Regions from separate parts of the Ornithinimicrobium humiphilum genome, predicted to be linked through region 1. Evidence: predicted binding sites of a transcription regulator. Region 1 holds the regulator's gene; the other holds the start of a gene.
The links. Region 1 encodes LexA, which represses DNA repair genes until DNA is damaged. Its sites were predicted from a motif close to TCGAACANNTGTTCGA; they were not measured.

Region 1 (4,204 bases):
TGTCGACCGCGTCGGGCATCCCCGACTACCGCGGCCCGGACGGGCAGCGGCGGGTGCGGCCCATGCAGCACGGCGAGTTCGTCGGGTCCTCCGAGGCGCGGCAGCGCTACTGGGCCCGCGCGTTCAGCGGCTGGGAGCGCTTCGCCGCCGCCCGCCCCAACGCCGCGCACGCCGCGGTGGCCGGCCTGCAACGGGCCGGGCTGGTCGAGGGGGTCATCACCCAGAACGTCGACGGCCTGCACCAGCGCGCGGGTGCCACCGACGTGCTGGAGCTGCACGGCTCCCTGGGCCGGGTCGTCTGCCTCGACTGCGGGGAGCCGACCACCCGCGAGCAGGTGCACTCGTGGCTGACCGACGCCAACCCCGGCTTCGACCGGCTGGCCGGCGCCGGCGAGGTGCGGCCCGACGGCGACGTCGTCCTGCCCGAGGAGCTGGTCCGCACGTTCCGGGCGCCGCGGTGCCTGGTCTGCGGCGGGGACGCGCTCAAGCCCGACGTCGTCTTCTTCGGCGGGTCCGTGCCCAAGCCGGTGGTCGAGCGGGCCTTCGACCTGCTCGAGCGGTCGCGCTCGTTGCTGGTCCTCGGCTCCAGCCTGCGGGTCATGAGCGGCTACCGCTTCGTGCGGCGGGCCGCCCGCGACGGCAAGCCCGTCGCCGTCGTCACCCGCGGTGAGACCCGGGGCGACGGCGAGCCCGTGGTGCAGCTGGACTGCCTGCTCGACCAGGTGCTCCCGCGCCTGCTCGCCGACGTCGCACCGGGTGCGGACTTGGCGTCCTGACCACCGATGTGGTGTGCTCGTAGACGGCCGTCCTCGCGGCGGCCATCGAGCCAGGAGGACACGTGATCTCGCAGGAGCAGCTCAACGCCCTGTACGACGCAGAGGTCGTCGACCAGGACGGTGAGAAGGTGGGCGCCATGGGGCAGGTCTACCTCGACAACAAGACGGGGGAGCCCGCCTGGGTGACCGTCCGCACCGGGCGGTTCAGCGGACGGAAGGTCTTCGTCCCGCTGTCCAGCGCCGAGATCGTCGACGACCAGATCCGGGTGCCCTACCCGACCGCGATGATCAAGGACGCGCCGGACATCCCGTGCGACCGGCACCTGTCCGAGGACGAGGAGCAGGACCTCTTCGAGTACTACGCGGTCGACGACGGGCCGGCCCCCTCCGCCTGACGCCGGACAGCACAACGCCGCCCCGGTCGAGGTGGGGGCGGCGTTGCGGTAGCGGGAGGACGTCACCTGCCGGTGGCAGCCAGACGTGTGCGGTGCGCCTCCGCGCAGGTCAGACGCGGCGCAGGACCGCGGTGACCTTGCCCAGGATGACGGCGTGGTCGCCGTCGATCGGCTCGTAGGCCGGGTTGTGCGGCATCAGCCAGACCTTGTCGTCGCGCCGCTTGTAGGTCTTGACCGTGGCCTCGTTGTCGAGCATCGCCGCGACGATGTCGCCGTTGACCGCGGTGGGCTGGCGGCGGACCACGACCCAGTCGCCGTCGCAGATCGCCGCGTCGACCATCGAGTCGCCGACCACCTTGAGCAGGAAGAGCTCGCCGTCACCGACGATCTGGCGCGGCAGCGGGAAGACGTCCTCGACGGCCTCCTCGGCCAGGATCGGCCCGCCGGCGGCGATGCGGCCGACGACCGGGACGTAGGACGCCTCCGGCCGGGCGTCGCCGATGCCCGTCTCGTCGTAGGCCTCGGGGGTGCCGGCCTCCTCCGGCGCGGGGGAGCGGCGGTAGCCCGAGCCCTCCGTCCCGCCCGGCGTGACGACCTCGATCGCCCGGGGACGGTTGGGGTCGCGACGCAGGTAGCCCTTGCGCTCGAGCATCTTGAGCTGGTGGGCGACCGAGCTCGGTGAGGTCAGGCCCACCGCCTCGCCGATCTCGCGCAGGCTCGGCGGGTAGCCCCGCGCGTCGACCGAGTCGCGGATCACCGCGAGCACGCGGCGCTGCCGGTTGGTGAGCTCGGCGCCGCCGTCGCGGTCCGGCATCTCGTGGATGGTCGCCATGGTCCGTCCCTGCCTTCTCTGGCTGCCAGGTCCCGGCCGTCAGGCCAGGTCAGAGGTGGTGTCAGAAGTCTTCATCGGGCCGTCCCACCGGGTGTGTCGGTGCTCGGTGATGAAGTCCCTGACATGAGCACACACTACGAGCCGGGAGCGCGTCGGGCAAACACCTGTTCGACCGGCGTGTCGACTTTCTCGTACATCCGTGCTAGACATAGCACAGACGTGCTATCGCACACGCGTCCGAGGATCCCGAGGAGGACCCACATGAGCACCGCTGCTGTCGACTTCCTGCCCGCCCCGTCGGGTGCTGCTCCGCGCCGGTCCGGTGGTCACCTGCGTCTCGTCCCCGCGGGCGAGCGGGCACCGCGCCCCGCCCCGCTGCGGATCACGCGCCGCGGTCGCCTGGCCCTGACCACCGCGGGCGCCGCGCTGGTCCTGCTGCTCGCCCTGGCCTCGCTGCTGAGCTCGCTCAGCCCGGCCGGAGCCACGAGCGCCGTGGTCGTCGAGCCCGGCATGACGCTCTCGCAGATCGCGGCCGTGCACCTGCCCGACCGTCCGCTCGACCGGGCGATCGTGGACATCCAGCGGGCCAACCGCCTGAGCACCACCGACATCGCCGTGGGCCAGGAGCTGGTCATCCCCGACGGGCGCTGACCCGGCCGGGCGCGGGCCGGGGATCACCCCGGCCGACCGGTTCCGACGACGACAGCAGGAGACCCCGGCCGGTGGCCGGGGTCTCCTGCTGTCGTCGGGGACGGCGAGGCTCGACGGGAGCCCCCGCCGGTCTCAGCCCTGCGGCGCCTGGTCGCCGGTCTGCGACGAGATCGCGTCCCAGACGACCGGGAGCTGCTCGGAAGAGATGAAGTAGCCCGTCAGGTGCGGGTCGAACATCAGCCCGCCGATGCCGGAGACCCGGTAGGTCTCCCCGGAGGCCACGACCTCCGCCGGGGGCAGCGCGATCGCGCGCAGGTCCTCGTCGACGCCGATCATGCCGTTCTGCACGGCGAAGTGGCGGGCCCGCTCGGCGTTGGTGAAGGTGAGCAGCATGAGCTGGCCGTCGATCTCCGCGGCGGCGGGCGACTCGGTGCCCTCGTCGCCGACGGCGATGAACCACCAGTGGGGCAGGGCCATGGTGGCGCGCCAGAGCTCGGTCATGCCCTGCTGGTCCTCGGGGCCTTCGACACGGGCGGCGAGCAGGTCGGTCTCGGTCTGCGCCGGGGGGAGGAGGTCGCCGGGGACGGCCGCTCCCGCCCCGGGCTCGGCGGCCCCGGGGGTCTCGGCGGTGGCGGCGGCCTCGGGACGGCGGCCCTCGTAGATCGAGTCGCCGTCGGCGGGCTCCTCGCCCTGGAACGGCATCGACGTGGGGTCAGTCATGGGCCTATCCGACCACACGCCGGCCCGGAGCCCCAACCCGCAACGGCACCTGCGGCCCCGGCGCGCCGCCCCTCACGTGACCGGGTCGACCTGGCCGGCCGGCCCCGCGCCGGGCCCGCGGACGGGGATCGGGCTGGTCGGGTCGTCCAGCTCGTGCGACCAGCTGTGGGGCACGGCCCCGCCGGGCACCGCGTCGGAGGTCCGCGGACCCTCGGACGTCGGCGTCCCGCCGATGAGCTGCAGCTGCGGCTCGTGGATGCGGCGGGGACCCTGGCCGGCCAGGGGCACCCGGACCTCGTCCGCGCCGACCGTGACCTGCTGCCCACGCACCGACAGCGTCACCGGCTCGCCGACCTCGACGACGAAGATGATCGCCTCGGCCTCCAGACGCACCCGCAGGCGCGACAGCTGCCAGCGCATCCGCCAGGTCAGCGACGGCCAGCTCTCGGGCAGACGCGGGTCGAAGGAGAGGCGTCCGTCGTGGTCGCGCATGCCGCCGAAGCCGCCCACCAGGGCACTCCATACCCCTCCGGTGGAGGCGATGTGCACGCCGTCGACGGTGTTGCCGTGCCGGTCGGCGAGGTCGACGAAGAGGCCGGCGTAGAAGTAGCGCAGCGCCAGCTCGTGGTGGCCCACCTCCGCCGCGACGATCGCCTGCACGACGGCCGACAGCGAGGAGTCACCGGTCGTGATCGGGTCGTAGTAGTCGAAGTCGGCGAGCTTCTCCTCGAGGGTGAAGTGGTCGCCGCACAGGTAGAGCGCGAGCACGACGTCGGCCTGCTTGAGCACCTGGTAGCGGTAGATCACGAGCGGGTGGTAGTGCAGCAGCA
Region 2 (4,204 bases), 760 kb from region 1:
GCGCGAGGTCGGTGACCTTCCACGTCGAGGCCGCTGCCGACCCGGTCGCGACCGCGCGCGCCATCCGGGCGGCGGGGGCCCGGGCCGCCTTCGCCGTCAAGCCGGGGACGCCGTTCGAGCCCTACGAGGAGCTCCTCGCCGAGGTCGACATGGTGCTCGTCATGACCGTCGAGCCGGGCTTCGGCGGCCAGTCCTTCATGGCCGACCAGATGCCCAAGGTGCGCGCGGTGCGCGAGGCGGCGAAGCGGCGGGGCACGGACGTCTGGATCCAGGTCGACGGGGGAGTGTCCCTCGACACCATCGGTCAGTGCGTCGAGGCGGGGGCCGACGTCTTCGTGGCGGGGTCGGCGGTCTACGGCGCCGACGACGTGGCGGCGCGCATCGCCGAGCTGCGCGCGACCGCTCACGCCGCCTGCGGGGCCTGACGGGGCGACGGGCACGGACGCACAGGTCCAGGGCGCGCAAGGAAGGACGCGTTCGCCGGCAGGCAGGCACACCTCGTCGCCCGGCCGACTCGGGCCGGGCTCGGGGCTGGGTCATCTCAGATGCCACCTCACACCGAGCTCGGTCACGGTCGCGGTGAGGTTCCGGTCGTGCACGAAGGTGTGGTGCCTCGGGCACAACAGGGCGTAGTTGCCGAGGTCTGATCGCCCGCCCATCGCCCAGGGGATGACGTGGTGGGCGTCGCACCAGGTCGCGGGCACGGTGCACCCCGGGATCGTGCACCCCCGGTCCCGCGCGGCCAACCTGACGCGCTGGGCGGGGGTGATGAGGCGCTTGCGGCGGCCCTGGTCGAGGATCTCCGACGGTCCACCGAGCACGACGGGGATGATGTCGGCCTCGCACGCCAGCTTGCGGATCGCCTCCGCCCGCAACGGCACCCCACCCAGGGTCGAACCCACCCCGGGCAGGTGACCACCGGTCTCGGACAGCTGCCGCTTGAGCGTCTCGAAGTCCAACGTCACCATCAGCATCGCCTTCGGTGTCGTCGGCTGACCCTCGGTCCCGGCGACACCACGGCGGAGCACGGTCAGGAACGCGTCGTACCTGCGCTGGGTCGCCGTCCGCAGCTCCAGCTCACCGGTCGCTTCCTGCTCCTCCTTCGAGGCCGGCGCGGCCAGCGGGGAGTCGATGATCGCCTTCGCAGCTTCGTAGTCGGCGTCGTCACCGAAGGTGATGACCCACCGCTTCACCGACCCGTCGGCCAGGCTCGACTCGTAGATGCCCCGCATCGCGTGCTTCTTGCGGGCCTTCGCCTCGTGGTCCCGCTCGTCCACGCACTGCGCGACGAGCCGGTCCACGATCCTGCCGATGTCCTTGTCGTCGAACACCGGGTCGGACCCGGCCTTGGCCAGCAGTTCCACGGCGGCGGCGTACTCATCCACCGGCATGCCCGGCCGCACCCGTTGCAGGGCCCGGTGCAGCCTCGCCGCCCGCGCCAGGCTCATCTGCCCGTTCTTGACGCGCTCGATCAACGGGGCGTGCACCGACTCACGCCCGGCCTGCGCCAACCGGGCCAGGTCGTACAGCGCACGCCGCTCCAGGTCCGGACACCGCAGCGCGAGCCAGTCCACCACCGAGAACCCCCCGGCCAGGTGCAACCCCCGGTCGACGGCCTCCGTGGCCATCACCAACCGGGACCGCTCCAGGTCCGCCACCGCCCGGGGGATCCACCCCAACGACTCGACCACCAGGTCGTCCTGCACCAGCTCCGGACGGCTCACGTCAACCGGGAAGTCTCTGGGCAGCCACGCCCGATCGGCCAGCAGCCAGGAGTCACCGGCCGCCGACTCGATCCCCCTCGGCGGCCGCGCCCTCCCCGGCACCTGCTGCATGAATCGAACATACATCCGAACACCGACGCCCCTCCGTCGCCGTCCACAGGCCATAAGACGATGTTGGAAAGGTCATCACCCGGGGGGTAGGAGCCGTCGGGGTCCGAGCGGTAGACTCGGCGCTGCACACGTGCTCCGGGGTCGGTGAAATTCCGAGCCGGCGGTGATAGTCCGCGACCCGGCCGCAGCCAGCGGCCGGTTGACCTGGTGAAACTCCAGGACCGACGGTGAAAGTCCGGATGGGAGGAAGCACGCGGGTCTCGAGGCCCCTCGGTGTCGGCGTACGCCGGCGTCGTCGGCCGCGGCACCCGTCTCAGCTACTCGCACGACACCCCGGCGCCCACACCGTACGCGGCCGGGGCTCTTCGTCGTTCCGGCCGCACGATCCGCAAAGGATGCAGCCGTGGACGTCTGGAACGACCTGTTCAACGCTCAGCTCACCATCGCCGGCCACCCGATCGCCTGGCGCGAGGTGGTCGGCAACGGCTTCGGCCTCGCCTCCGCCATCCTCGGCATGCGCCGCAAGGTCTGGGCCTGGCCGGTGGGCATCATCGGCAACCTGCTGCTCTTCACCGTCTTCATGGGGGTCTGGTTCGCAACGCCCCAGGAGCACAGCCTGTTCGGGCAGGCCGCCCGTCAGGTGTTCTTCATCCTCACCAGCGTCTACGGCTGGTGGGCGTGGCGCCGCTCGCAGCGCACCCGTGAGCGGCACGAGCCCGCCATCACCCCGCGCTGGGCGACCGCCCGCGAGCGCACGGCATACCTGATCGGTGCCGCCGTGCTCGTGCTGCTGGCCCAGTGGGTCTTCGCCCAGGTGGGTGCCGGTTGGCCCGCGCCCCGCTGGTACTACTGGACCGACGCCTGGATCTTCGTCGGCTCGATGCTCGCGACCTACGCCATGGCCCGCGGCTGGGTGGACTTCTGGCTGGTCTGGATCGCCGTGGACCTCGTCGGGATCCCCCTGCTGTGGCACTCCGGCTACTACCCGTCGGCGGTGCTGTATGCCGTGTACGGCGCCTTCGTCCTCTGGGGCTTCGTCGTCTGGCGCAAGGCCGCCCGCGTCGAGGCGCCCACCGGCGGTGGTCCGAACCTCGCCGAGGAGGACCGTACGCTGGTGGGATGACCGCCGCGACGCCCCGCAAGGACCCCTACGCCGTCTTCCGGCCGGTGGTCGGGGCCTGGGTCGCGCGGGTGATGGCCGTGGCCTGCGTCCTCGTCTTCGGCGCGGTCGCGGTCTTCTCCCCGATGCCGATCGGCAGCGACCCGTCGGTGCTCCTGCTCAACAGGATCGCCATCGCGCTGCTGGGCGTCGTCGGCGCGCTGTTCCTGTGGCGCTACGCGCGGATCCGCGCCGTGCCGAGCCCCTCCGGGTTGCGGGTGGTCAACCTCTTCACCACCCGCGACCTGGAGTGGGCGGAGATCCTGCGCGTCGGCTACTCGGGCGGGGCCCCGTGGGCCGTGCTGGAGCTGACCGACACCGAGGAGCTCGCGCTGATGGCGATCCAGCGCTCCGACGGGCAGCGGGCCGAGCAGGACGCCTCGCGTCTGGCCGCCCTCGTCGAGCACCACCACCGGGGCGTGGCCGACCGCTGAGGTCCGGGGCGGCTCAGCCGCGCCGCACCCGGCCGGTGCCCGTGTCCGCGACGAGGTCGGCGGGCGGGGGGCCGGCGGCGAAGAGGGCATCCTCCTGGTCGGCCCACTCCTGCCAGTGGGGCGCGAAGACCTCGCCGTCCCGGCGCAGCGCCCGCTCCCTGCGCACCCTGGCCGGGGCCTCGAGCCAGATCCGCAGGTCGAGCAGGTCGGCGCAGGGGGCGGCCAGCGTGCCGACGCCCTCGACGACCACCACCTGCTCCACCGGCACGTCCCGCCGGCGACCCGGCCTGGAGGCATGCCAGTCCCAGGAGACATAATTGCCCGCCTCGCCGCGGGAGAGCGGCGTCACCACCCCGGCGCACAGGGGCTCCAGGCCGGCCGCCAGTCCCGACCACCCCGGGTAGAGGTCGTCGAGGTGCACCTCGCCGCACGTCCTGCCCAGCTCGCGCACGGCGGACACCAGGCAGGCGGCGAGGTCGGTCTTGCCGGACCCGCTGCGGCCGTCGACCCCCACGAGCACCGGCCGGCCGTCACCACGACCGGCGCCCTCCACCACCGGGCGGACGTGCGGCCAGAGCGCCTCGAAGGTGGACCGGTCCGGGGCGTCCTCAGAAGGCACGGGTGTGCGCGAGCAGGGCGCCCACGTCGGCGTCCGAGCCCTCGAGCCGGACCTGCGCGGCGTCGGTGCGCCCGAAGGCGTGCAGGAGCAGCTCGATCGGCTCGCCGCGCAGCACGACGGTGCCGGTGCCCGGGCGGGGGCGGCGCAGCGCGACCCG

Region 2: a site for LexA is predicted at 1,839-1,854, ahead of FB476_RS09490 (HNH endonuclease signature motif containing protein). Genes of this name have one in related genera too.

The regions. Positions count from the first base shown of each region.
Region 1 is NZ_VFPU01000001.1:1,252,034-1,256,237, forward strand. It holds gene FB476_RS05775 (NAD-dependent protein deacetylase) at 1-776, shown strand, start outside; gene FB476_RS05780 (PRC-barrel domain-containing protein) at 839-1,171, shown strand; gene lexA (transcriptional repressor LexA) at 1,281-2,003, opposite strand; gene FB476_RS05790 (LysM peptidoglycan-binding domain-containing protein) at 2,265-2,654, shown strand; gene FB476_RS05795 (hypothetical protein) at 2,787-3,374, opposite strand; gene FB476_RS05800 (glycoside hydrolase family 65 protein) at 3,447-4,204, opposite strand, start outside.
Region 2 is NZ_VFPU01000001.1:2,009,472-2,013,675, reverse strand. It holds gene rpe (ribulose-phosphate 3-epimerase) at 1-425, shown strand, start outside; gene FB476_RS09490 (HNH endonuclease signature motif containing protein) at 537-1,835, opposite strand; FMN riboswitch at 1,963-2,091, shown strand; gene pnuC (nicotinamide riboside transporter PnuC) at 2,239-2,958, shown strand; gene FB476_RS09480 (PH domain-containing protein) at 2,955-3,428, shown strand; gene FB476_RS09475 (nucleoside/nucleotide kinase family protein) at 3,442-4,047, opposite strand; gene FB476_RS09470 (TIGR03085 family metal-binding protein) at 4,037-4,204, opposite strand, start outside.